Regions from separate parts of the Priestia sp. YIM B13552 genome, predicted to be linked through region 3. Evidence: riboswitches for the same ligand, from Rfam matches in the RefSeq annotation. Region 3 holds a riboswitch; each other region holds the start of a gene.

Region 1 (6,145 bases), on a different contig from region 3:
AATCATCCCAACAGGAGGCCATAGCCCGAACTGTTCTTTTCCTATTGCTCCCGTACTCGCTAGCATGACTGAAGTTACTCCAAATAAAATGACAATCATTACACCGTTTACCGCTTTTCCAAGCACATCACCAAATAAATATGTATTAAGCTGCTGATAAGAAGAAGCCCCAATTGCGTGCGAAAGCAGCATCATTTTCGAACCTAGCCAAATAAAAAACAAGCCGCTGACCAAAATCCCGACCATTCCAAGTTCCCCGTACTGTGTAAAAAATTGAACTATTTCCTTGCCTGTTGCAAAACCGGCTCCTACAACAGTGCCTACATACGTAGCAGCAACCTGCAGCGTGAGTTTCCACCTTTTCATGCCCATCACCCTTCTACCCTTCATAGTTCACTATATGTAGAAACGGTAAAAAAAAGACGAGCCTTTTTACGTGTAAATCTACGCATATCCCAGCGCTTGTGCCTTTTCGTTTATTTTTTATTTTTCATTTTCTTTTTGTATTTTTCACAAAAACTCCTTAACCCCTAACATAACAGTCATTTTCAAACAAAATATACGGATATTTTCCCTTTAGCTTTTAAATTTTCCTCAATATTTGCTGGAAATTCACAATTTACTGTTGTATAATTTCTAAAAATCAGATAAATTATTAAATAAGTATTCTTTCTATTTAAAAAAATATGTTTCAATTATATACAATTGATTCTTATCATGAGAGGTGGAGGGACTGGCCCTTTGAAACCTCAGCAACCAGTCGTTAGAGACATGGTGCTAAATCCAGCAAGCAATTTATTGCTTGGAAGATAAGAAGGCGAAAAAAGTCTTCTTCTTAAGAAGACTTTTTCTATTTTATCGGCATATTGCATAAAACGAATCACTCGTGAAATAGAAGCGGAACAATTTAAGGAGGTTTTGACATGGGGTTACTTGAAGATTTAAAGTCTAAAATTTTAATTGGGGATGGTGCCACTGGTACCCTCCTTTACTCACACGGTATTGACAGCTGTTTTGAAGAACTAAACATCACCAAACCAGAAGAGGTTTCTCGTATTCACAGAGCCTATGTAGAAGCTGGTGCAAACGTTATTCAAACAAATACGTACGCTGCTAATTATCAAAAACTTGCCCGTTATGGATTAGAAGATTCAGTTAAAGACATCAATGTTGCTGGTGTAAAATTAGCGAAACAAGCTGCAAAAGATCAGGCTTACGTGGTTGGTACACTCGGCGGAATTCGTTCTTTCCAAAAAAACGCTATTAGTTTAGAAGAAGTTAAGCGAAGCATTCGTGAACAAATGTTTTGGCTTTTAAATGAAGGCGTGGATGGCCTTTTGTTTGAAACATACTATGATTTCGAAGAATTAAAAACCGTTCTTACACTGGCAAGAAAAGAAACGGATAAGCCTATTATTACCCACGTTTCCCTGCATGATATTGGCGTACTGCAAGATGGGCGTCCTTTAGCAGATGCATTAAAAGAATTAGAAGACTTAGGAGCAGATGTTGTCGGGCTAAACTGCCGTTTAGGTCCTTATCATATGATTCAGTCTCTTGAAGAAGTACCGCTTCCTGATCGTGCTTTCTTATCTGCTTACCCTAATGCCAGCCTTCCGGCGTATGTGGAAGGAAAGCTGGAGTATGAAACGAATGAAGACTACTTTGTAGAAAGCGCACGTTTATTCCGCGAACAAGGGGTTCGCTTAATTGGAGGATGCTGCGGTACAACACCAGCTCACGTACGCGCAATGTCATCTGCCTTAAAAGACCTGCCTCCGATTACAAGCAAAGTCGTTAAAATGAGACCAGCCGTTACGGTTCAAGAGCGTGAGCAGCAGGATAAACCTCATATGCATGAAATTGTGAAAAAGCGCCGCTCGGTTATCGTCGAGCTAGATCCGCCTAAACAGCTGGGTCCGACGAAATTTTTAGAAGGTGCAAAAGCACTCGATAAAGTCGGCGTAGATGCTATTACATTAGCTGATAATTCTCTTGCCTCACCTCGCATCAGCAACTTGGCAATGGCAACACTGATGCAGCAAGAAACAAAAGCACGACCGCTTATTCATATTACCTGTCGCGATCGAAATTTAATTGGACTTCAATCTCATTTAATGGGACTTCATACGCTAGGAATGAATCAAGTGCTTGCAATTACCGGTGATCCGTCAAAAGTTGGCGATTTCCCTGGCGCCACTTCTGTCTACGATTTATCTTCATTTGACTTGATTAGTTTAATCGCTCAGTTTAATGAAGGACTATCTTATTCCGGGAAACCGCTTGGTCAAAAAACCAATTTTTCCATCGCGGCTGCCTTTAACCCAAACGTGCGTCACTTAGACCGAGCCGTTCAGCGTTTGGAAAAGAAAATCGATTGTGGGGCTCACTATTTCATTACTCAGCCTCTCTATTCAACTAAGCAAATTGAAGAGGTATATGAAGCAACCAAACATTTAACAACACCGGTATACATCGGGATCATGCCGTTAACAAGCGCGAGAAACGCTCGATTTATTCACCATGAAGTACCTGGAATTAAATTATCAGAAGATATTCTAGAACGCATGGACGCAACGGGAAATGACCGGATTCGCGGTGAAGTCGAAGGCCTTGCGATTGCAAAAAACTTAATTGATACAGCATATGAGCTATTTGACGGTATTTACTTAATTACGCCGTTTATGCGCTATGAAATGACTGAAATTCTAACACGCTATATTCATGACAAGCAACTTGTTACATCAGAAAGGAAGATATAAATGAGCTCACTTATCGAACAACAACTAAAGAAGCGAATACTCGTCATCGATGGAGCAATGGGAACGATGATTCAAGATGCTGATTTAACCGCTGAAGATTTCGGCGGCGAAGAATATGAAGGCTGCAACGAATATTTGACTCGAACAGCGCCTCATGTCATTCAGCGCATTCATGAAGAGTACTTTGCAGCAGGTGCTGACATCATTGAAACCAATACGTTTGGCTCAACATCTACCGTACTTGATGAATACGATTTAGGTCACTTGGCGTATGAATTGAATATCGAAGCTGTGAAGCTTGCTTGTGCAGCCCGCGATAAATATTCAACTCCCGAATGGCCTAGGTTCGTAGCTGGAGCTATCGGTCCTACCACTAAAACTCTCTCTGTTACCGGAGGTATTACATTCCCTGAGTTAGTAGAATCGTACGAAGAGCAAGCTCGAGGTTTGTTAGACGGCGGCGTTGACTTGCTTTTAGTCGAAACCTGTCAAGACATGCTGAACGTAAAAGCCGCATTTCTAGGCATTACAGCGGCGTTTGAAAAACTAAAAACCGAAGTTCCTATTATGATTTCAGGAACAATTGAGCCGATGGGAACAACTCTCGCTGGTCAAGATATCGAATCTTTTTACTTATCACTGGAACACATGAAGCCTCTTTCAGTCGGACTTAACTGCGCGACAGGCCCTGAATTTATGACGGATCATATTCGCTCTCTTTCAGACCTAGCCACTTCAGCAGTTAGCTGTTATCCAAACGCTGGACTTCCGGATGAAGAAGGCAATTATCATGAATCTCCTGAGCTGCTTGCTCAAAAAATTAAAGGGTTTGCTGATAAAGGCTGGCTGAACTTTGTAGGCGGATGCTGCGGTACAACGCCTGCTCATATTAAAGCACTGGCTGAAGCGGTAAAAGAGGTTGCTCCTCGTTCGCTTGATCGCTCCGAGCATAACCATGCTGTAACCGGTATTGAACCACTTGTATATGACGATTCTATGCGCCCTCTTTTTGTGGGAGAACGTACGAATGTAATCGGTTCTCGCAAATTCAAGCGTCTGATTGCGGAAGGAAAAATTGAAGAAGCATCTGAAATTGCGCGTGCTCAAGTTAAAAATGGTGCTCACGTTATTGATATTTGCTTAGCAGATCCGGACCGTGAAGAAATGGAAGACATGGAGGAGTTTATTCAAGAAGTTGTAAAAAAAGTGAAGGTTCCTCTTGTAATCGATTCAACCGACGAGAAAGTTATTGAAAAAGCTTTAACGTACTCGCAAGGTAAGGTCATTATTAACTCCATTAACTTAGAAGATGGTGAAGAGCGTTTTGATGCAATCTTACCGCTAGTAAAAAAATTCGGTGCAGCTCTGGTTGTCGGTACAATCGATGAAACAGGCATGGCCGTTACTGCAGAACGAAAAGTAGAGATTGCAAAACGCTCACATGATTTACTTGTTGAAAAACATGGCTTTAATCCAAAAGATATTATTTTTGACCCTCTTGTGTTTCCTGTAGGGACTGGTGATGAACAATATATTGGTTCTGCTGAAGAAACAGTTAAAGGAATTAAAATGATTAAAGAAGCCCTGCCTGATTGCCTGACCATTCTTGGCGTAAGTAACGTGTCATTCGGTCTTCCTCCAGTCGGACGTGAAGTACTAAATGCGGTTTACCTTTATCACTGTACGCAGGCTGGACTGGATTATGCCATTGTTAATACAGAAAAATTAGAACGCTATGCTTCTATTCCAGAAGCTGAAATTGAGCTTGCTAATGCGTTATTATTTAACACAACTGATGAAACGTTAAGCACGTTCACCGACTTTTATCGTGATAAAAAGAAAGAAGCAAAAGTAGAAATTTCTACGCTAACACTCGAAGAACGATTGGCAATGTATATTGTTGAAGGGACAAAAGAAGGATTGCTTCCTGATTTAGAACAAGCTTTAGCTCAATATGATGATCCGTTAGATATTATTAACGGACCGCTTATGAAGGGGATGGCGGAAGTTGGACGTTTGTTTAATGACAACCAGCTGATTGTAGCAGAAGTGCTTCAAAGTGCGGAAGTTATGAAAGCATCCGTTGCCTTTTTAGAACCTCATATGGAGGCAACTGAAAATGATTCTGGAAAAGGTAAAGTGATTCTTGCAACGGTTAAAGGCGACGTGCACGATATCGGTAAAAACTTAGTAGACATCATTTTAAGCAACAATGGTTTTAAAGTAATTGATTTAGGGATTAAAGTAACGCCACAGCAGCTGATTGAAGCAGTAAAAGAAGAAAAGCCAGACATCATTGGCCTGTCAGGTCTTCTAGTAAAGTCAGCTCAGCAAATGGTTTTAACTGCCCAAGATTTAACACAATCAAGCATTGATGTTCCAATTATGGTAGGAGGCGCTGCCCTTTCCCGTAAATTTACTGACTTTAAAATTGCCCCGGAATATGAAGGTGCGGTCCTCTACGCCAAAGATGCGATGGACGGATTAGCGTTAGCAAATAAGCTGCAGAACAAAGAAGAAGTTATTCAGCTTTTAGCAGATTTAAAAACGCGGCAAGAAAAGAAAGTAACAGTTCGAGAACGCCAGCCTCAAACCGCTCAAGCAGCTACCGCTGTTTTAGAAAGATCCGCCATTTCAACGGACGCTCCTGTTTTTGTACCGGCTGATTTAAAGCGGCACGTTGTGAAACACTACGATTTGGCACAGGTTCTTCCGTATATTAACTGGCAGATGCTTTTAGGCCATCACTTAGGACTAAAAGGAAAAGTGAATAAGCTGCTTGCTGAAAAAGACGAGCGTGCTGTTCAATTAAAAGAAACCGTTGATGACCTGCTCGAACTGGCACTAAAAGAAAACTTAATTAAGCCAGCGGTTATTTATCAGTTCTTCCCTGCTCAAGCAGACGGAAATGATTTAATTATTTATGATCCTGCTGATGAGAAAACAGAAATTGAACGCTTTACCTTCCCTCGGCAAGCAAAAGGACAGTTCCTGTGCTTATCTGATTTTGCAAAGCCTAAAGAAAAAGAGATGGACTATGTATGTTTCTTCTCTGTAACAGCAGGAACAGGCATTCGCGAACGCGCGGCGAAATTCAAAGAAAACGGCGAGTTTTTAAAGAGTCACGTATTCCAAGCTCTTGCGCTTGAACTAGCTGAAGGATTAGCAGAACGTGTTCATCAGCAAATTCGTGACCGCTGGGGATTCCCTGATTCGCCTGACTTTACAATGGCGGAGCGTTTTTCAGCCAAATACCAAGGTCAGCGTTTTTCATTTGGATATCCTGCATGTCCAGACCTTGAAGACCAAGCAAAACTGTTTAAATTACTTAAACCTGAAGACATCGGCATTCAGTTAACAGACGGTTTCATGATGGAACCAGA
Region 2 (6,145 bases), 1.0 Mb from region 3:
ATTTACTGCTTCCCATTTATGCATTTGAGTTACTCCTTCTTCCTTTTTTTGTTTACCTGCTTAAAAAACCTTTGTACACTTACATTAGAAGATTTACTACTTTTTTTCAACTAATAAAGGGAGATGATTTGATGATTTATCCGTATAAAGAAAAAATGCCTACCATTGCACCCAGCTGCTTCATCGCAGACTATGTCACGATTACTGGAGATGTCACCATTGGTGAAGAAAGCAGCATTTGGTTTAACACTGTTATTAGGGGAGATGTTTCACCTACGATTATTGGTAAACGAGTAAATATACAAGATCAATCAACACTCCATCAAAGCCCAAATGCTCCTTTGCTTATTGAGGATGATGTAACAGTAGGACATCAAGTTATTTTACATAGCTCCATCATCCGCAAACGCGCGCTCATTGGCATGGGTTCTATTATTTTAGACGGTGCGGAAATTGGTGAAGGTGCTTTTATAGGTGCTGGAAGCTTAGTGTCTCCCGGTAAAAAAATACCGCCTAATACTCTCGCACTCGGCCGACCTGCTAAAGTGATCCGCACTCTTACAGAAGAGGATTTAAAAGATATGCAGCGCATTCGTACAGAATATGTAGAAAAAGGGCAGTATTATAAGTCTATTAAGAAATCTGATTCTTCATTATAAAGGAAACGTTCCCTCAGAAAGTCATACTGAGGGAATTTTTTTAGTATCTCCACAAACTCTCCAATCATGTTCTATTCTCTCCACAATTGTAAAGAAATTTCCATATTAATTTACATCGTTTTAGTACTGCCTCCACAATTAAAGATTAAACTGAATAATAAAGACGTATTTATTGAAAAGGGAGCGACTCTATGAAAGCCAAGTTAATTCAGTATGTATACGATGCCGAATGCCGATTATTCAAAAGCGTAAACCAACATTTTGATCGAAAGCACTTAAATAGATTTTTACGTTTACTCACTCACGCCGGCGGAGCCACGTTTACCATTGTGATAGCGTGCTTGCTGTTATTTCTGCATCCTTCATCCGTCGCTTACGCTTGTGCGTTTTCTCTAGCCGTTAGTCATATTCCTGTGGCCATTGCTAAAAAACTATATCCGAGAAAACGACCTTATATTCAATTAAAACATACAAAAGTATTAGAAAATCCATTAAAAGATCATTCATTTCCATCTGGGCATACAACAGCTATTTTTTCGTTGGTTACCCCTCTTATGATTGTTTATCCAGCCTTCGCTGCTGTTCTTTTGCCTCTTGCAGTAACGGTAGGGATTTCAAGAATTTATCTCGGTCTGCACTATCCGACGGATGTCATGGTAGGCCTGATACTGGGCATCTTTTCAGGTGCTGTTTCACTGAACATATTTTTAACTTAATTGATAGGAGGAGTACTAATGAGAATTGCTTTATTTACGGATACATTTGCTCCAGAAGTTAACGGAGCTGCTAAAACACTTTATCAATTTACTCAGTACGTCAAATCAAAGCAAATTCCCATCCAGGTATTTGCTCCTGAATTTGCTCATGATCAGTCATTTTCAACGTATGTTCACCGTTCGCCCAGCATGCCGTTTTTTCTTTATCCAAACAGCCGCTTTTCATTGCCAAACGTTCTAAAAATTAAAAAGCAGCTGCAGGAATTCAATCCTTCTATTATTCATTTGGCCACTCCTTTTACAATGGGGCTTTGCGGCTCCTATTACGGGAAAAGATTAGGTGTTCCTCTTGTCGGCTCTTATCATACCAATTTTGATGATTATTTATCTCACTATGAACTTGAAAAAATGCGTATACCACTGCAAAAATATATGAAATGGTTTTATAAACCTGTACAAAAAATATTCGCTCCCTCTGAAGTGACCAAACAGCAGCTAGAAGAACAAGGGTTTCACAACGTAGCTATTTGGTCGCGAGGAGTAAATCATAAATTATTTCATCCCCACTATGACCGCTTTGATATTCGTATTAAATATAATATTAAAAAGCCCTACATTTTAACGTATGTAGGAAGATTAGCTAAAGAAAAGAACGCTGATTTTTTAATAAAAATCGCACGATCTCTACCGGATCATATCCGGCATCAAATTCACTGGGTTATTGTAGGAGACGGCCCTTTAAAAGAACAAATGCAGCAGCAAGCATCTGAGCATATGACATTTACAGGCTTCCTTGAAGGTAAGCAACTTGCTCATATCTATTCATCATCTGATTTGTTTGTTTTTCCTTCAGAAACAGAAACCTTCGGAAATGTTGTACTGGAGTCTCTTGCTTCTGGAACTCCTGTAGTGGCAGCAAATGCAGGAGGAGTTAAACAGATGGTTCAGCACGGGCGAAACGGCTACCTTTGCAAACCTCACTCCTTAGAAGAATTCAGTTCGGCTATTACAGATTTACTCGATGATTTGCATCAGCGGCTTCACTTTGGCCATGCAGCGAGGCAATACGCTCTTACTCAATCATGGGACGCCATTTTTCAGCATTTGCTTTCAGAATATGAAGGTGTCGTAGAAAAATCTGCTGCAGGTATTCAATGGGCATAAAAAAAATCTCCGTTTTCACGGAGATTTTTTTATTATTTAGCTAAAGCTTGAGTTTTTAATGCTTCCGCTTTGTCTGTGAACTCCCAAGGAAGCTCCACATCCGTACGACCAAAGTGGCCGTAAGCTGCTGTTTGCTTATAAATTGGGCGACGTAAATCAAGCATTTTAATGATGCCTGCTGGACGTAGGTCAAAGTTTTTGCGTACTACGTCTACTAGTACTTCTTCAGAAACTTTTCCTGTACCGAATGTATCAATTGAAATAGATACTGGTTGTGCAACACCAATTGCATATGCTAGTTGTACTTCACATTTATCAGCAAGATCAGCTGCTACAATGTTTTTCGCAACATAACGAGCTGCATAAGCTGCTGAACGGTCTACTTTTGTTGCGTCCTTACCAGAGAATGCACCGCCGCCGTGACGAGCATATCCGCCGTAAGTATCAACGATAATTTTACGACCAGTTAAACCAGCATCTCCTTGAGGACCGCCGATTACGAAACGTCCTGTTGGGTTAATGAAATACTTTGTATTTTCATCAATTAACTCGTTTGGAACAACTGGATTAATAACATATTCTTTTAAGTTACGTTGAATTTGCTCTAACGTTACTTCTGGGTGATGCTGAGTTGAAATAACAATTGTATCGATGCGAACAGGTTTGTTGTTTTCATCATATTCAACTGTTACTTGTGTTTTACCATCCGGGCGAAGGTAAGGAAGAATTTCTTCTTTACGTACTTCTGTTAGACGGCGAGCAAGTTTATGAGCTAATGAAATTGGAAGAGGCATTAATTCTTTTGTTTCGTTACATGCATAACCAAACATTAACCCTTGGTCTCCAGCTCCGATTGCTTCGATTTCTTCATCTGACATTTGACCTTCACGTGCTTCTAACGCTTGGTCTACACCAGCAGCGATATCAGCTGACTGCTCGTCGATAGATGTTAATACTGCACAAGTTTCAGCATCAAAACCGTATTTTGCACGAGTATAGCCAATTCCTTTAATTGTTTCACGAACTGTTTTAGGAATATCCACGTAAGTAGAAGTTGTAATTTCACCACTTACTAAAACTAAACCAGTTGTTACGCTTGTTTCACAAGCAACACGAGCATTTGGATCCTTTGCTAGGATAGCATCAAGAATTGAGTCAGAAATTTGGTCACAAATTTTATCGGGATGTCCCTCTGTAACAGATTCTGACGTGAACAGACGACGTTGTGTTGACATCAGTTTTCCTCCTTATAAATACGATACATTGTGATACGGTACTCATTCCCTTATTTTCATTACACGTTAAAAAATATAAAAAAACCTTTCCTTGTATCGAGGAAAGGTATCAAATTCTACATAAGCCTTTCACTCTTATCGATCAAGGTTGTGCCCTTGCATCAGGTTAGCACCTTATCGTCTACACAAAAAAATGACGATGGTTGCTGGGTTTCATAGGGCCTGTCCCTCCACCAGCTCGGGATAAGAGAGTATCCGTTCAAGGACATATAATACATGAAAAAGCGCTTCACTGTCAACAACATTCAAATGGAAATCATCTCTTTATGTTTGAATCTGTTTTAATGTAACATACTCAAATTACGAAATAGTACATCTTATTAAGAATTATCACTAAGTTTGGTTAATAAGACAGATCAAAATGAGGCTTTCACTTAAAACAGCTTCACTTTTTTCGCTCCTAGCACATATACATGTGTCTAAAATAGGTATAACGTACATTTTTTTATAATACACAAACATTTTTAGTTAAATAGTATAGAATAATTAAATAAATGTGTTATACTAATTATAAATTTCAAACATTAATGAATAAATAATAGCTAAAAAAGGAAGGTAGTGCACATGAGTACTGTTGATATGTCTATCGAATTAAATGGTTTGCTTCAATTAAAAACAACAAAACACCAATTATCTGTTCCACAACTTGTTGAAAAAATTCTAGCTCGACGCGAAGGAACGCTGACTTCTACAGGTGCTGTGTCAGTCGAAACCGGAAAATATACAGGTCGCTCTCCTTTAGATAAATTTATTGTAAGCGATGCTGTGTCTTCAAAAACGGTTGAATGGGGACCTGTCAATCAGCCAATTTCTGCTCAGCGATTCGATGCGCTATACAAAAAAGTCTTAACTCACTTAAAGAAGCAGGATGAACTTTTTGTTTTTAATGGATATGCTGGAGCTGATAAAAAGTATCAGTTACCAATTCAAGTAGTTAATGAATTTGCATGGCACAACCTATTCGCTCAGCAGTTATTCATTCGCCCTTCAGCCGAACAAAAAACAAATGATGATGTGAAGCCGTTTACAATTGTAGCAGCTCCAACGTTCAAAGCTGATCCTGAAACAGACGGGACGAACTCTGAAACCTTCATTATTCTTTCGTTAGAGCGACGTATTGTGCTAATTGGAGGAACTGAATACGCTGGTGAAATGAAAAAATCTATTTTCTCAGTGATGAACTTCTTGCTTCCTCAAAACAATATTCTATCCATGCACTGTTCTGCTAACGTAGGAGAAGAAGGTGACGTTGCATTATTCTTTGGTTTATCTGGAACGGGTAAAACAACGCTTTCTGCTGATGCAAACCGTCGTTTAATCGGAGATGACGAGCACGGTTGGTCAAGCTCTGGTGTATTTAATATTGAAGGAGGATGCTACGCGAAGTGCATTCAGCTTTCCGAAGAAAAAGAACCCCAAATTTTCAATGCAATTCGCTTCGGCGCCGTACTGGAAAATGTAGTGTTAAATCAAAATACGAAAGTAGCAGATTACAATGATAATAGTTTAACAGAGAATACTCGTGCCGCTTATTCAATTGACTCTATTGATAATACAGTATTACCAAGCGTTGCTGGGCACCCTACAGCTATTGTCTTTTTAACTGCCGATGCTTTCGGCGTCTTGCCTCCAATCAGCAAGCTTACAAAAGAACAAGCGATGTACCATTTTCTGAGCGGATACACTAGTAAGTTAGCTGGAACAGAGCGCGGCGTAACATCGCCACAGGCTACTTTCTCTACATGCTTTGGTGAGCCTTTCTTACCTCTTGCTCCAACAACTTATGCAGAAATGCTAGGAAAGAAAATCGATGAACATAATGTAAATGTCTACCTTGTAAATACTGGATGGACCGGCGGTGAATACGGCGTGGGAGAACGAATGAAGTTAAGTTACACTCGAGCTATGGTTCAAGCAGCCCTTGAAGGAGAACTAGCTAATACCGAAACAGTAACAGACGCTATTTTTGGTTTATCGATTCCAACTCATGTTCCGGGAGTTCCTGATGAAGTGCTTCAGCCTTCTAAAGCATGGAACGATGCAACAGCTTATAATCAAAAAGCAACTGAGCTTGCTGCTAAATTCAAAGCTAATTTCAAGCGTTTTAATGATGTAGCATCTGACATTTCAACATTAGGCGGACCTAGGGTCTAATAAAAAACCGATCGTCTTAGAGACGATCGGTTTTTTAATTAGTCGAATGTAATTTTGTCAGTTCATATGTGACAATGGTTTTTTCCTGTTCCATTTCTACCTTACGCACAATAGCAGTTCCAATACATTCTCCAGTTTTCGTTTTGTGAATGTTTAA
Region 3 (6,145 bases):
ATACAGCACTTTTAAAATTTCAATTTTTTGCTGTTCTCCAATCGAGCAATGCTTTACTTTTTTATGAACATCTACTGAAATTTGATACGTTTCGGTTAATTGCTGTACATCTGCTTTCGCCTGCCTTCTATTAAAAAAGACGCCTTTCTTTGGCTCATGCCCCAAAACTATGTTTTCAGCCACTGTAAAATGAGGAAAAACCATAAAATGCTGATGCACCATGCCTATTCCGTTTTTAATGGCATCTGCAGGAGATGAAAACGAGACGGTTTTCCCATGTAGCTGAATACTTCCTGAACTCGGCTTTTCCATTCCGTAAAGCATCCTCATTAACGTCGTTTTTCCAGCGCCATTTTCTCCAACCAGCGCGTGAACCTCGCCTTTTTTCAGCGTAAATGACACGTTATCATTCGCTAAAAACGAACCGTATTTTTTCGTCAAATTCGTTAACTGCAGCAGCTCACTCATTCCATTCATTGCTCCTTTCCACTTTAGGATTTTTTCAAAAATAAGAAAGAGAAGCCAGCCTTACTCGACTTCTCTTTTCAACTCACTTGGCTAACGGATCTTTTACCACGGTTTTTCCATCAATAATCGAATCTTTAATTTCTTTTAATTGATCAATTACATCTTGCCCTACAAAGTCATTAAGAGGTGTCTTGCTGTCTTGAGTCACATACGTTAACCCAACACCTTTTTCTTTTAAGCCGTATGTCACTACGCCCGATTTAAATTTGTCATTTGCGAGTGCTTCTACCGTTTCATAAGCAGCCGCATCAGATCCTTTTAACTGCGATAAAACGATATGCTCAGGATCTACTTCCGTACGGTCAATATCTTGGCCAGCCGTATAAAAACCCTTTTCTTTTGCTGCTTCAAATACACCCAAGTCGCCTACCGCTGAAGCTCCGGCGATAAAGTCAGCTCCTTTTGAAGCCTGTAAAATAGCAAGTTCTTTTGCTTTAGCTGGATCAGAGAAGCTTCCAACGTAGTTTACTAGAAACTCGGCTTTGGGGTTTGTTGATTGTAATCCTTCTTTAAAGCTTACCGTCCATTTTTTTAATAATGGAATATCATCTGCTGCAACCATTCCTACTTTATTCGTTTTTGTAACCAATCCTGCTGCTGCTCCTAATAAATATGAAGCTTCTTGTTCACGGAATACAACGCTTCTTACATTTGGTAAATCGACCACTGTATCAATAATCGCAAATTGACGCTGCGGGTTTTCTTGAGCTACTTTTTTCAACGCATCTTCGGATTCAAAAGAAGATGTAATAATCAAATCATAATTTTCTGCTACGGCAGCACGCAAATTACTTTCAATGGCTGCTTGGTCCGTGGATTCAATTGTCTTCACATCAATGTTATACTTCTTTCCAGCGCGTTTTGCTCCATCATCCATTTGTTGAAAAAACGGGTTAACTCCAATCTTTTCAGGTAAAACAAGAGCAATTCGCTTCTTTCCTTTCTCTTCACTTCCGCTGCTTTTTGTGCTTTTTGACTGACAGCCAGTTACGAGTAGTACAAGCGCAACTGCTAAAATAAGAAATCTCTTCATTTAACTTACTCCCCCTATAATATAAAAAAAGCTCTTCCTTTATATAAAGGAAGAGCTCGTTAACCAAACGTCTCTTCCTCATCTTCAAGAACATACTGTTCTTAAGGATTTGGCACCATTCTGTCATAGACAGCGGTTGCCGGGTTTCACAGGGCCAGTCCCTCCACCTCTCTTGATAAGGAAAACAATAGCTATTTGTTTTATGTAATATAGTCAATATTAATAGTTTTTTAACAATTGTCAATATTATTTTTCTTTTTTACGCAAAAAAACTATAAAAACAGATAGGATTATACGGTTTTAGTCTACTAAAATACAGATCAACCTTATAAATTAATAATCATCGTATGCCCCCTAGCAAGCGCTTACGGTAAGTCAGCTAGTCTTCTAGAAGGGTCATGTGTAGCAGAGCACTTTTATTACATCTCTTTTGTTAATCCACTATCGATTGAAAACACTTTACCAAGAATGTTAGACTTTTCCTGAGTGATGTTTTTTAAGAGGTGTTAACGTTGAAATTGATGAAAGAATTATCTGGAGTAGCTATTGGACTCATTATCGCTTTGGCGGTTTCAAAAATCTTTTTTGATACCCCAACCAATGTTGGAATCGTAGTTATTTTTATTACTAGTATGGTCGTAACAGGTATAGCAAGAGCGAAACTAAGATAAGATAACCTAACTAAAAAACACCCCCTTTTATTCGCAAGGTGGTGTTTTCTTTTAATGATTTTAGTATGTAGTTATTCTCAGTGAATGCTTTTACCCTTCTCCATCAATCATCGTATACTTCCTAGCAAAGCGCTTGTAGTAAATTTGCTCATCCTCTTGTCCATCGTTAAAAACAAGTCGGTTATGATTAATATCTTTTTCTTTTAACACATAGCCTTTTTCATTCATCAGTTGAATATATTCATCTAAATGCCCTTTTTTAACCATATAGTGAAGAGCATCATCTGAATCCGTAGTCTTTGCTACATCTTGACTTCCCACTTCTAACTTGAATACAGCTGTTGCTGTTTGAATGGGACGATAATCTCCAAACACTCTTTCCCAATTTAATAGCAGCAGCGCGCCGGAAATTATTATACATCCTCCAGCCGCTACGGTTAGTACAAATCGTTTTGACACTACTTTCTCTCCTTTACATTCTTTTTCTTCTATTTAATACAATGGATTGCCCTAAACTTGTTTTTACGCCAAGTCCTAGATACACGGCAGCACCTAAAGCAATTGAAATACAAGATGTACTAATTGCAAGTGAAGATGCAGACAGCTTATTTTCTAAAAAATAGTGAGAAGTATAATTGCCGATAATCACAGCGGCTGACATCACACTTACTAATAAAACAGGTGTCAACGCAGCTTGTCCCAGTGATTGAACTCGGTAAGAAATGGATTTTTCAATTAAATAAAAGTTATATATAACCGATACACCATACCCTCCGTAAGTCGCGACAACCGGTCCAATTTCTTTTAAGCTTGAAACCAACAGTACGTTTAATACTAGCTTCACAACAATTCCTAAGCCCAAGCCTAAAATTAGCTTCTTTTGCTGATTAATTCCTTGGAGAATTGCGGCTGTTACTGTAAAAAGAGCAAATAAAACGGCAGCAGGCGCGTACCATTGTAAAACAACTCCACCGATTTCAGGACTGTTTTTTGCTCCAAAAATCATCATATATACCGGCTTGCCTAATAAACAAAGCCCCACAGCAGCAGGAAGAGTAAAAAATAACAGCAGTTGCAGCGTTTTTGTAATCTTTCCTTTTACTTCTCGTAAATTTCCCTGCACAAAAGAAGATGTAATGCCGGGAATCAGCGACATGCTGAAGGCGGTGGCTAGCGATACCGGCACCATCACTAAAATCTGAGCTAATCCAATGACAGAGTTGATTATTTCGGCTTTAGCTTGTCCATACCCTATTGATTGAAAAAGGATGTTAATCGTAAACGTATCAATATTTTGATAGATTGGAATCGCTAAACCAACTAAGACAAATGGAACAGCGTACGTCACAAGCTCTTTGAACATTGAAGAGAACGAAATGAATTTATTATTCTTTCCGCTGTTTACTTCCTTCATAATCAGCCGCTTGCGTTTTAGATAAGTCGCACCGAGAATTCCTATACCCCCTACGCCTCCAACAAACGCTCCAAACGTACCGATTCCAACAGCTTTTGTCATCGTGCTATGAAAAAGGTGAATAACAGCGTATGCTCCTGCTAAAATAAACAGCACGCGCACTATTTGTTCAATAATTGTACTTAGCGCGGATGGTCCCATGGACTGGTTACCTTGAAAGTAGCCTCGTAATAGACTCATAGGCGGGATAATAATTAAAGCAAAGCTCACCATTCGAATCACGTATACTACGTCTTTTTGACTATTTCCTGAGGAATCTTTTCCGTTAATCACTAGCTCAGAAAGCCACGGCGCCATCGTATAGAGGACTAAGAAGCCTATGATGCCCGTTATCGTCATTAATAGAAGTCCTGCTTTTAATAGATCTTGTCCAGCACGGTAGTTTCCAAGACCGTTATATTTTGATATATACTTTGAAACAGCAAGCGGAAGACCCATCGTCGACAAGCTTAGCATCAAGGTGTATGGACCGTATGCATACTTATAAAGCGCGTATCCTGACGTTCCCACCAAGGCCGTAAACGGAATAATATAAATAAAACCTAAAATTTTTGTTAGCAAAGAAGACGCTGTTAACAAAAGCGTACCTCTCATCAAATTTTTTTCCATACATCAAAACCCCAGAAATAAATATTGTATTTTTAACAAATACTTGATTTATTGTATCATACTTACAATTATTATCTAGTTTTTTATAAAACATTAGAACCCTCTCTATATTACGTTTTTTACCTAATAAAGGAATATAAACCAATCTTTTAACCTATGATAAATGAATCGTTTTTTGCTTTTTACTTTACCTGACGTTTACATTTTAAAAGACGTGTTACATTATATATATCAGTTACCAACTCAACTAAGACTCCTTGACTATTCTGGCCTACCTGCTCTTTTAGGTAGACTGAGGTTGCTAAATCGTTATATATAGGAGGAAAAAATCATGAAAATGAAACAACGACTATCAAAAGCAGCGGCGGCTGCAACGATTACAGGAATTGCTGCGTTTGGATTTGCTCCTGTCGCTCAGCTTGATACACCAGCACATGCAGCTACATCTCAAGAAACAAGCAGTCAAAGTCAAACAGCTGTAAAAAACATTAATGAAATTTACAACGCCGCAGTAAAAGGTGAAGTGCCACGCTTAACGGCAGACTTCAAAATTGGCAAAACACTGCGTCAAGACGTTCGCGATCAGTTCGGTCCCCCGCCTGAAGGTTCATCAAACAACTTTGACTACTATCACGCGGAAATGGGTCACCCTGGATACGCATTTGGCTATGATCAAAATAACGTCATTAACGAAATCCGCTATTTTGGTACAAATGTAGAGCGTCAAACAAATCTAGGCTCCATCACCCAAGCTAACTTAAAGAAAGAATTAGGTCAGCCGAACTTTACAGGCAAAGTAAAAGGTGAGGGTACTACTCAAACGAAGTACACCTATCACGCCGGCGCCTATGATCTTGAATTCATTTTTGATGATAGCAAAACGTTAAATCACGTTAATTTAGTTAAAAAACCTTAAGTAATAGAAAAAGTAGCAGGCTGCCTGCTACTTTTTTTCATGAAATAAAACCAATGCTGAATCCGCTACGTGTTCATACCCAATCTCCATATAAATCTTGTTAGACGTAGGATTTGTCATATCTGTGTATAAACTTGTTGTTTGAAATCCTTCGTCTAGCATAAGCTGAGAAAGCGTGGATACACAGCTTGAGGCATAGCCTTTTTTACGTTCTTCAAGAGGTGTGTACACATAGTTAATCGTAATGTTATGGGCCGTTGGACGCGTAGCATTGGCAATCGACACATACTTGCCATTCACTTCCCATAGGAATAACCTTCCAGCTTTAATAAAAGCTTCTCCTGTTTTGGCAGCTTGTTCTTTTGATACAGGCTCTCCAATGACGCCCATAAACTCCCAAATCCATTCTGTCACGAGCGGAAGATGCTCCAACCTTGCTTTTACCAGCACTCCTTCAGCATCCGCTGCTTTTTTTACTTTGTCTAACCGATAAATGCGCTGATCCATTTTCAAAGAAGCTTCTTGATTTTTTAAATCTGCTAGCTTTTGAGAAAGATATAAAACCATTTGTCTTTCTCCAACTAAACCCGGTATGTCGATTTCTTGTAGCAGCTCTGCCGCTTCGCTTAGTTCACCCTCCGTTAGCTTCTGTATGTGAGACAGTATGATTTGCTTAGGATGGGTTTGCAGCAACACAAGCGCAGCACGGCTGTCTTTTAAAATAACACCCATAAAATTTGGTTTGCTGTTTTCCTGCAAGCTGTGTAAAATGCCGAGCGCTAAGTTATGAAGAACTTCATTCTTTGATAAAAGCGGCTCTACTTGGTTTTTAAATTCCTGCACTTCTCTATATCTATGTAACTGGATCATTTTCTTTCTACCTCCGCAAATGCTCTTACCGGAAACGTTCCAAC
Region 4 (6,145 bases), on a different contig from region 3:
GCTGACAGGAGCTTGAATAGGCATTCCCTTTTGAATAAGAGGGTCTACATTTTGTTCCCGTTCAATGACAATTAAAGCACCGTGACGTTTCTCAGAAAGGTTATGAATAGCTAAGGACAGAGCAGCATATTCAAATGTATAAGGCGATAGATAATGACGCAAGTAATAAGAGGCGGCCGTAGCTTGAACATCTTGAAATAACCTTCTCATCTCCTCAAAATCACATAGGATACAATGATCACTCGTATCTAAATGTTTAATTAAATTAGAGGCTTCAGTTGAAATTTGCTGTAAATATGTTCGCACATTATTTTTAATTGTATCGTCTAATTGAAAGGAATGTCTCTCCATCTTATATAGCTCCTATCTGTCAGTCAGTGTTATCTGTAATGTGTGCTAATGTGGGTGAATTATCCGTAAAGCTTATAAATCCCTTATTAATTTTATAGAGAGGTGTTGTGTTTTATTTAGGAAGAGAATATAAAAAGTTGAGGAAAAAGAAAGCGTTTTATAAACTGATATGTTCACATTTGGTTTAAATTTACATATGTTGTTTTAAATAAAAGTATAGATATTTCTGTGAATTTAAAGTATAGTTTTCTTATCGGATATATGATTTTTAATGTTGACAAATATTCTAAATATGCTAAAATTTTTAAAAAATGCTTATCAAGAGTGGTGGAGGGATCTGGCCCGCTGAACCCCGGCAACCTGCTTAGCAAGGTGCTAATTCCAGCAAAGTGTGTATCATTTTGAAAGATAAGGTAAAAAGTTATTGCCTACCCAGTCTTTCAATATGGAAGACTTTTTATTTTGATATAGCGCAAGCGATAATTTAAGGAGGGACATCAATGACTGTAACCCCCGACTTAAAACAAATCTTTGAGCACGTCGAAGAAAAGTAAGAATTAAATAGTTTCGCTGACTAGACACACTAGAGGCGGTTTTATCCAATTCTAGTGGGTAAAACCGCCTTTTTTTATTGGATAACGCGGATAACTAAGAATTGGAGTGAAGAAAATGGCAGACTTATATACGTACGAAAACTGGAGTGATACATTTCCAGAGTTCGACAGTGAAGATGAAACAAAAGGAGCCCTTTCAGCATTGCAGTGGGCGTATGATACCTACGGAGATTCAATTATTTACGCATCAAGCTTTGGTATTGAAGGGATTGTGTTAATTGATTTAATTTCAAAAGTGAAAAAAGATGCTGAAATTGTCTTTTTAGATACGGGCGTTCATTTTAAAGAAACATATGAAGTGATTGATGCAATTAAAGAACGCTTTCCTGATTTGCGTATTCATATAAAAAAACCGGATTTAACTCTTGCAGAACAAGCTGAGAAACATGGAGATGAGCTTTGGAAGAGTCAGCCTAACCTATGCTGTCAAATTCGAAAAATCATCCCGTTAAGGGAATCTCTTGCTCCTTATGATGCGTGGATTTCTGGTTTGAGACGCGAGCAGTCTGAATCTCGTGCCAACACGAATTATTTTAATAAAGATGAGAAATTCAAGAAAGTTAAAGTCTGCCCGTTAATTCATTGGTCTTGGAAAGAAGTTTGGCGCTATGTGTATAAGCATGATTTACCATATAACAAACTTCATGATCAAGGCTACCCAAGCATCGGCTGTGAGCCTTGTACCGCACCTGCCTACAATGTAGACGATTTACGTTCAGGAAGATGGGCAGGTACACAAAAAGTTGAATGCGGATTACACGAATCTTAAATACGAAAGAGCTGAATAAATGATGCTTTTATATGTTGCCTTTATCATTGCGCTTTTTTTTGCAATGAATATCGGGGCAAGCGGTGCAGCAGCAGCTATGGGCGTTTCATACGGCTCCGGTGCGATTAAAAAGCGAAGAGTAGCCTTGTTCATCTGTGCTGTAGGTATTGTGCTCGGAGCCATTATCGGAGGCGGCGAGGTGGTAAAAACCATCAGTTCAGGTATCATACCTGAAAAATTGCTGTCAGTAGAATTAGTTATTATCATTCTGGCTGCTGCAACGCTGTCACTCTTTTTCGCGAATTTAATTGGTATCCCTCTATCAACAAGTGAAGTAACGGTTGGTTCAGTTGTTGGAGTAGGAGTAGCTTATCAATCTCTGTATGTGGAAAAACTTTTAGTTGTCATGTCTTTTTGGATTATTGTTCCGCTGGTTTCATTTGTCATTGCTTTTTTGATTGGAAAAGTGATAAAACGCAGAGCGCATAAAAAAGAAGCAGAGGGAAAGTGGAAAAGAGTTTTAACGATTTTAGTTATAGCCACGGGATTCTTTGAAGCCTTCTCAGCTGGAATGAATAACGTGGCAAATGCTGTCGGTCCTCTAGTAGGAGCTGGATTAATGGATGCCACAACGGGTGTCATAACAGGAGGACTGGCTGTGGCGCTCGGAGCTCTTTTACTAGGCGGCCGAGTTATTGAAACAAACGGGAAAAAAATTACTCGCTATTCTGTAGGAGAAGGGTGCATTATCTCGGGTACTGGTGCTTCTCTTGTTACAGCAGCTTCACTTTTTGGTTTGCCAGTACCGCTTACACAGGTCACTACGTCTTCTATTATTGGAATAGGAGCAGCGAAAACGGGATTCACGAAAGAACAGCGTGAAGTGGTCATTCAAATGTTAAAGGTTTGGGTGGTATCCCCCGTATTTTCACTCGTAATCTCATATGTTCTTGTGAAATTAGTACTTGAAAGCGACTTATATTCATTTGTGGTGCTAGCTAGCGGCTGCATTGCCACAGCAGGTGTTCTAAGCTTAGCTAGAACGACTAGAAGAAAAAGAGCAAGCTTGCAGTCGGAAAAAGAAAAAATGACTGCGTGATTCAAGTGCTTTTTATTATATTGTGTTAATTATTTAAGGAGGATTTTACAAAATGACAACAATTCAAGCACACGGTGGAGAATTAATTAATTTATATCAACCAACATATGACTACACTTCACTAACAAAAGAAATCGAAGTAGATAACATGGCTCTAAGTGATTTAGAACTAATTGGAATTGGTGCTTACAGCCCAATTACAGGATTTTTAGGAGAAAAAGATTATCAATCAGTTGTTGAAAATATGCGTTTAGCAGATGGCACAGTATGGAGTATTCCTATCACTCTTCCTGTAACAGAAGAGCAAGCTAAAGAATTAAACATTGGCGACAAAGTAAAACTAGTTCAAAACGGCGTAACGTATGGTGTTTTAGAAGTTTCTGAAGTATATACGCCAAATAAAGAAAAAGAAGCGGAAAATGTATACCGCACGGCAGAACTTGCTCATCCTGGCGTGAAAAAAATGATGGAACGCCCAAATGTATACGTAGCAGGTCCAATCGTACTTGTAGAACGTACACCTAAAACGCGTTTTGAAAAGTATTACCTAGATCCAACTGAAACAAGAGCAGCATTTGAAGAACGCGGTTGGAAAACGGTTGTTGGATTCCAAACTCGTAACCCTGTTCACCGTGCGCACGAATATATTCAAAAAACGGCATTAGAAATTGTAGACGGCCTGTTTTTAAATCCACTCGTAGGAGAAACAAAGTCAGATGATATCCCAGCAGATATCCGTATGGAAAGTTATGAAGTACTTTTAGAGAACTATTATCCTAGCGATCGTGTAGCTTTAGCAGTTTTCCCTGCTGCGATGCGCTATGCTGGACCTAGAGAAGCTATTTTCCATGCAATGGTTCGAAAAAACTTTGGATGCACACATTTCATTGTAGGCCGTGACCACGCTGGTGTTGGTGACTACTATGGAACATATGATGCCCAAAAAATCTTCAGTAACTTTACAGCAGATGAATTAGGAATTACACCTTTATTCTTTGAACACAGCTTCTATTGCAAGAAGTGTGAAGCGATGGCATCAACGAAAACATGCCCTCACAGCAAGGAAGATCATATGATTCTATCTGGAACAAAGGTACGTGAAATGCTTCGTAACGGAGAAGTGCCACCAAGCACATTCAGCCGTAAAGAAGTAATTGAAGTGTTAATTAAAGGATTAGCAAAACAAAAAGTATCTTCAAAATAAGGAGCGGTTGAAGTGAGCAAATCAACAAACATTACGTGGCATGATGCTGGAATTACAAAAGAGGAAAGACGCGAGCAAAATAATCATCACAGTTTTGTATTATGGTTTACAGGTCTTTCGGGTTCAGGTAAATCTACCGTAGCAAACGCAGTGGCAAAAGCGCTTTTTGATAAAAATATTCGCAACTATGTATTAGATGGTGACAATGTTCGTTTCGGCTTAAATAAGAATCTAGGGTTTTCTGCTGAAGATCGTACAGAAAATATTCGCCGTATCGGTGAGGTTTCTAAGCTATTTGTAGACAGCGGTCAAGTGGTACTAACAGCATTTATCTCTCCATTCCAAGAGGACCGCGCTCAAGTGCGTGAGATCTTAGAGGGGAATGAATTTTTGGAAGTATACGTGGAGTGTCCGTTAGAAGAATGTGAAAAAAGAGATCCAAAAGGCCTTTACAAAAAAGCAAGAAGCGGAGAAATCCGTGATTTTACAGGAATTGATTCTCCGTATGAGTCACCGGCTAACCCTGAATTAACAATTAATACAAGCACACAGTCTGTAGAAGAATGTGTACAAACTGTTATTGAATATTTAGCTAACAGAAAATTCATCTAAATGACAGCGGACTTTGTCCGCTGTTCTAATTCAAATTAAAATGTGGGAGCGCTGCGGAGACGTGGAAATGATGGAAGGGTGAAAGGCATTCATGGGGAAAGTATATCTAGTCGGTGCAGGACCGGGAGATCCAGATTTAATTACATTAAAAGGGTTGAAAGCAATTCAGCAAGCAGATGTTATCTTATATGATCGTTTAGTGAATAAGGACCTGCTGGAGTATGCTAAAAGTGATGCAGATATCATTTACTGCGGAAAGCTTCCGAACTATCATACCCTCAAGCAAGAAACAATTAACAATTTTTTAGTGAAATTCGCTAAAAAAGGAAAAATTGTAACGCGCTTAAAAGGCGGAGATCCATTTGTTTTCGGACGCGGAGGGGAAGAAGCAGAAGCTCTCGTGCAGCAGGGCATTTCATTTGAAATTGTTCCAGGAATTACATCAGGCATCGCAGCCGCTGCTTATGCAGGAATCCCTGTCACTCACCGGGAATACAGCGCAAGCTTTGCTTTTGTAGCAGGCCATCGTAAAGATAGCGAGCATGATGCAATTAAATGGGATAGCCTAGCCAAAGGTGTAGATACTCTTGCAATTTATATGGGAGTGCGGAACTTACCGTACATTTGCCAACAGTTAATGAAACACGGAAAAACTTCAGCTACGCCAATTGCATTGATTCACTGGGGAACATGCGCGGACCAGCGCACTGTAACTGGAACTCTTGGTACAATTGTTGATATTGTTAAAGAAGAACAAATTGAAAATCCAAGTATGATTATCGTTGGTGAAGTTGTGAATTTTCATGACCGATTAAATTGGTTTGAGAAGACTGGACAGCATTACTATTCGTATGCACAAGAAGCTTACTAAAGAGGTTGATTATATGGATGCAGTTTTATATGTTTGCCATGGCAGCCGCGTAAAAGAAGGCGCTGATCAGGCAGTTGCTTTTATTGAAAGATGTAAAAAAAATCTAGATGTACCGATTCAAGAAGTTTGTTTCCTAGAACTAGCTTCCCCCACTATTGAACAAGGATTTGAAGCATGTATTGAACAAGGTGCTACTCGTATTGCAATTGTGCCTCTTCTGTTATTAACAGCTGCGCATGCAAAGCATGATATACCCGAAGAAATACACAAAGTATATGAACGTTATCCCCAGGTAGAAGTGCTGTACGGAGAACCGTTCGGCGTGGACGAACGAATTGTTGATATCTTGGTAGAGAGAATCAATGAAACCAATGTGGATAAGCATGAAGATTCGATGGTATTGTTGGTCGGCAGAGGAAGCAGTGATCCTGCTGTAAAAAAAGATTTTAACGAAATAGCTCAACTGCTAAAAGGGAAAGGTGCTTTTAAAGAAGTGAGCACATGCTATTTAGCTGCAGCTTCTCCTAATTTAAAAGAAGGCCTGCACCTTGCTCAACGAACTTCGTATAAGCAAGTATTCGTTCTTCCGTACCTCTTGTTTACCGGTATTTTAATGAACGAAATT

What was found. Region 3 has a riboswitch for S-adenosylmethionine ahead of ACFX40_RS06560 (BMP family lipoprotein). Riboswitches for the same ligand answer to the same signal wherever they lie in the genome.
Region 1: linked by a shared signal. The riboswitch ahead of ACFX40_RS02400 (bifunctional homocysteine S-methyltransferase/methylenetetrahydrofolate reductase) and the one ahead of ACFX40_RS06560 (BMP family lipoprotein) in region 3 are both predicted to bind S-adenosylmethionine.
Region 2: linked by a shared signal. The riboswitch ahead of metK (methionine adenosyltransferase) and the one ahead of ACFX40_RS06560 (BMP family lipoprotein) in region 3 are both predicted to bind S-adenosylmethionine.
Region 4: linked by a shared signal. The riboswitch ahead of ACFX40_RS18975 (phosphoadenylyl-sulfate reductase) and the one ahead of ACFX40_RS06560 (BMP family lipoprotein) in region 3 are both predicted to bind S-adenosylmethionine.

Annotation. Positions count from the first base shown of each region.
Region 1 covers NZ_JBHZOU010000001.1:472,696-478,840, forward strand. The annotation lists gene ACFX40_RS02395 (YkvI family membrane protein) at 1-366, opposite strand, end outside; SAM riboswitch class I at 710-816, shown strand; gene ACFX40_RS02400 (bifunctional homocysteine S-methyltransferase/methylenetetrahydrofolate reductase) at 924-2,762, shown strand; gene metH (methionine synthase) at 2,763-6,145, shown strand, end outside.
Region 2 covers NZ_JBHZOU010000002.1:1,139,487-1,145,631, forward strand. The annotation lists gene ACFX40_RS11885 (alpha/beta fold hydrolase) at 1-24, opposite strand, end outside; gene ACFX40_RS11890 (gamma carbonic anhydrase) at 132-659, shown strand; gene ACFX40_RS11895 (phosphatase PAP2 family protein) at 851-1,375, shown strand; gene ACFX40_RS11900 (glycosyltransferase family 4 protein) at 1,394-2,539, shown strand; gene metK (methionine adenosyltransferase) at 2,572-3,774, opposite strand; SAM riboswitch class I at 3,907-4,024, opposite strand; gene pckA (phosphoenolpyruvate carboxykinase (ATP)) at 4,399-5,988, shown strand; gene ACFX40_RS11915 (DUF2584 domain-containing protein) at 6,023-6,145, opposite strand, start outside.
Region 3 covers NZ_JBHZOU010000002.1:102,371-108,515, forward strand. The annotation lists gene ACFX40_RS06555 (ABC transporter ATP-binding protein) at 1-468, opposite strand, end outside; gene ACFX40_RS06560 (BMP family lipoprotein) at 551-1,561, opposite strand; SAM riboswitch class I at 1,637-1,743, opposite strand; gene ACFX40_RS06565 (hypothetical protein) at 2,074-2,232, shown strand; gene ACFX40_RS06570 (hypothetical protein) at 2,323-2,691, opposite strand; gene ACFX40_RS06575 (putative polysaccharide biosynthesis protein) at 2,705-4,315, opposite strand; gene ACFX40_RS06580 (YjgB family protein) at 4,647-5,231, shown strand; gene ACFX40_RS06585 (GNAT family N-acetyltransferase) at 5,259-6,101, opposite strand; gene ACFX40_RS06590 (cyclase family protein) at 6,098-6,145, opposite strand, start outside.
Region 4 covers NZ_JBHZOU010000004.1:372,742-378,886, forward strand. The annotation lists gene cdaS (sporulation-specific diadenylate cyclase CdaS) at 1-351, opposite strand, end outside; SAM riboswitch class I at 664-766, shown strand; gene ACFX40_RS18975 (phosphoadenylyl-sulfate reductase) at 1,021-1,734, shown strand; gene ACFX40_RS18980 (sulfate permease) at 1,754-2,833, shown strand; gene sat (sulfate adenylyltransferase) at 2,886-4,037, shown strand; gene cysC (adenylyl-sulfate kinase) at 4,050-4,649, shown strand; gene cobA (uroporphyrinogen-III C-methyltransferase) at 4,741-5,520, shown strand; gene ACFX40_RS19000 (sirohydrochlorin chelatase) at 5,534-6,145, shown strand, end outside.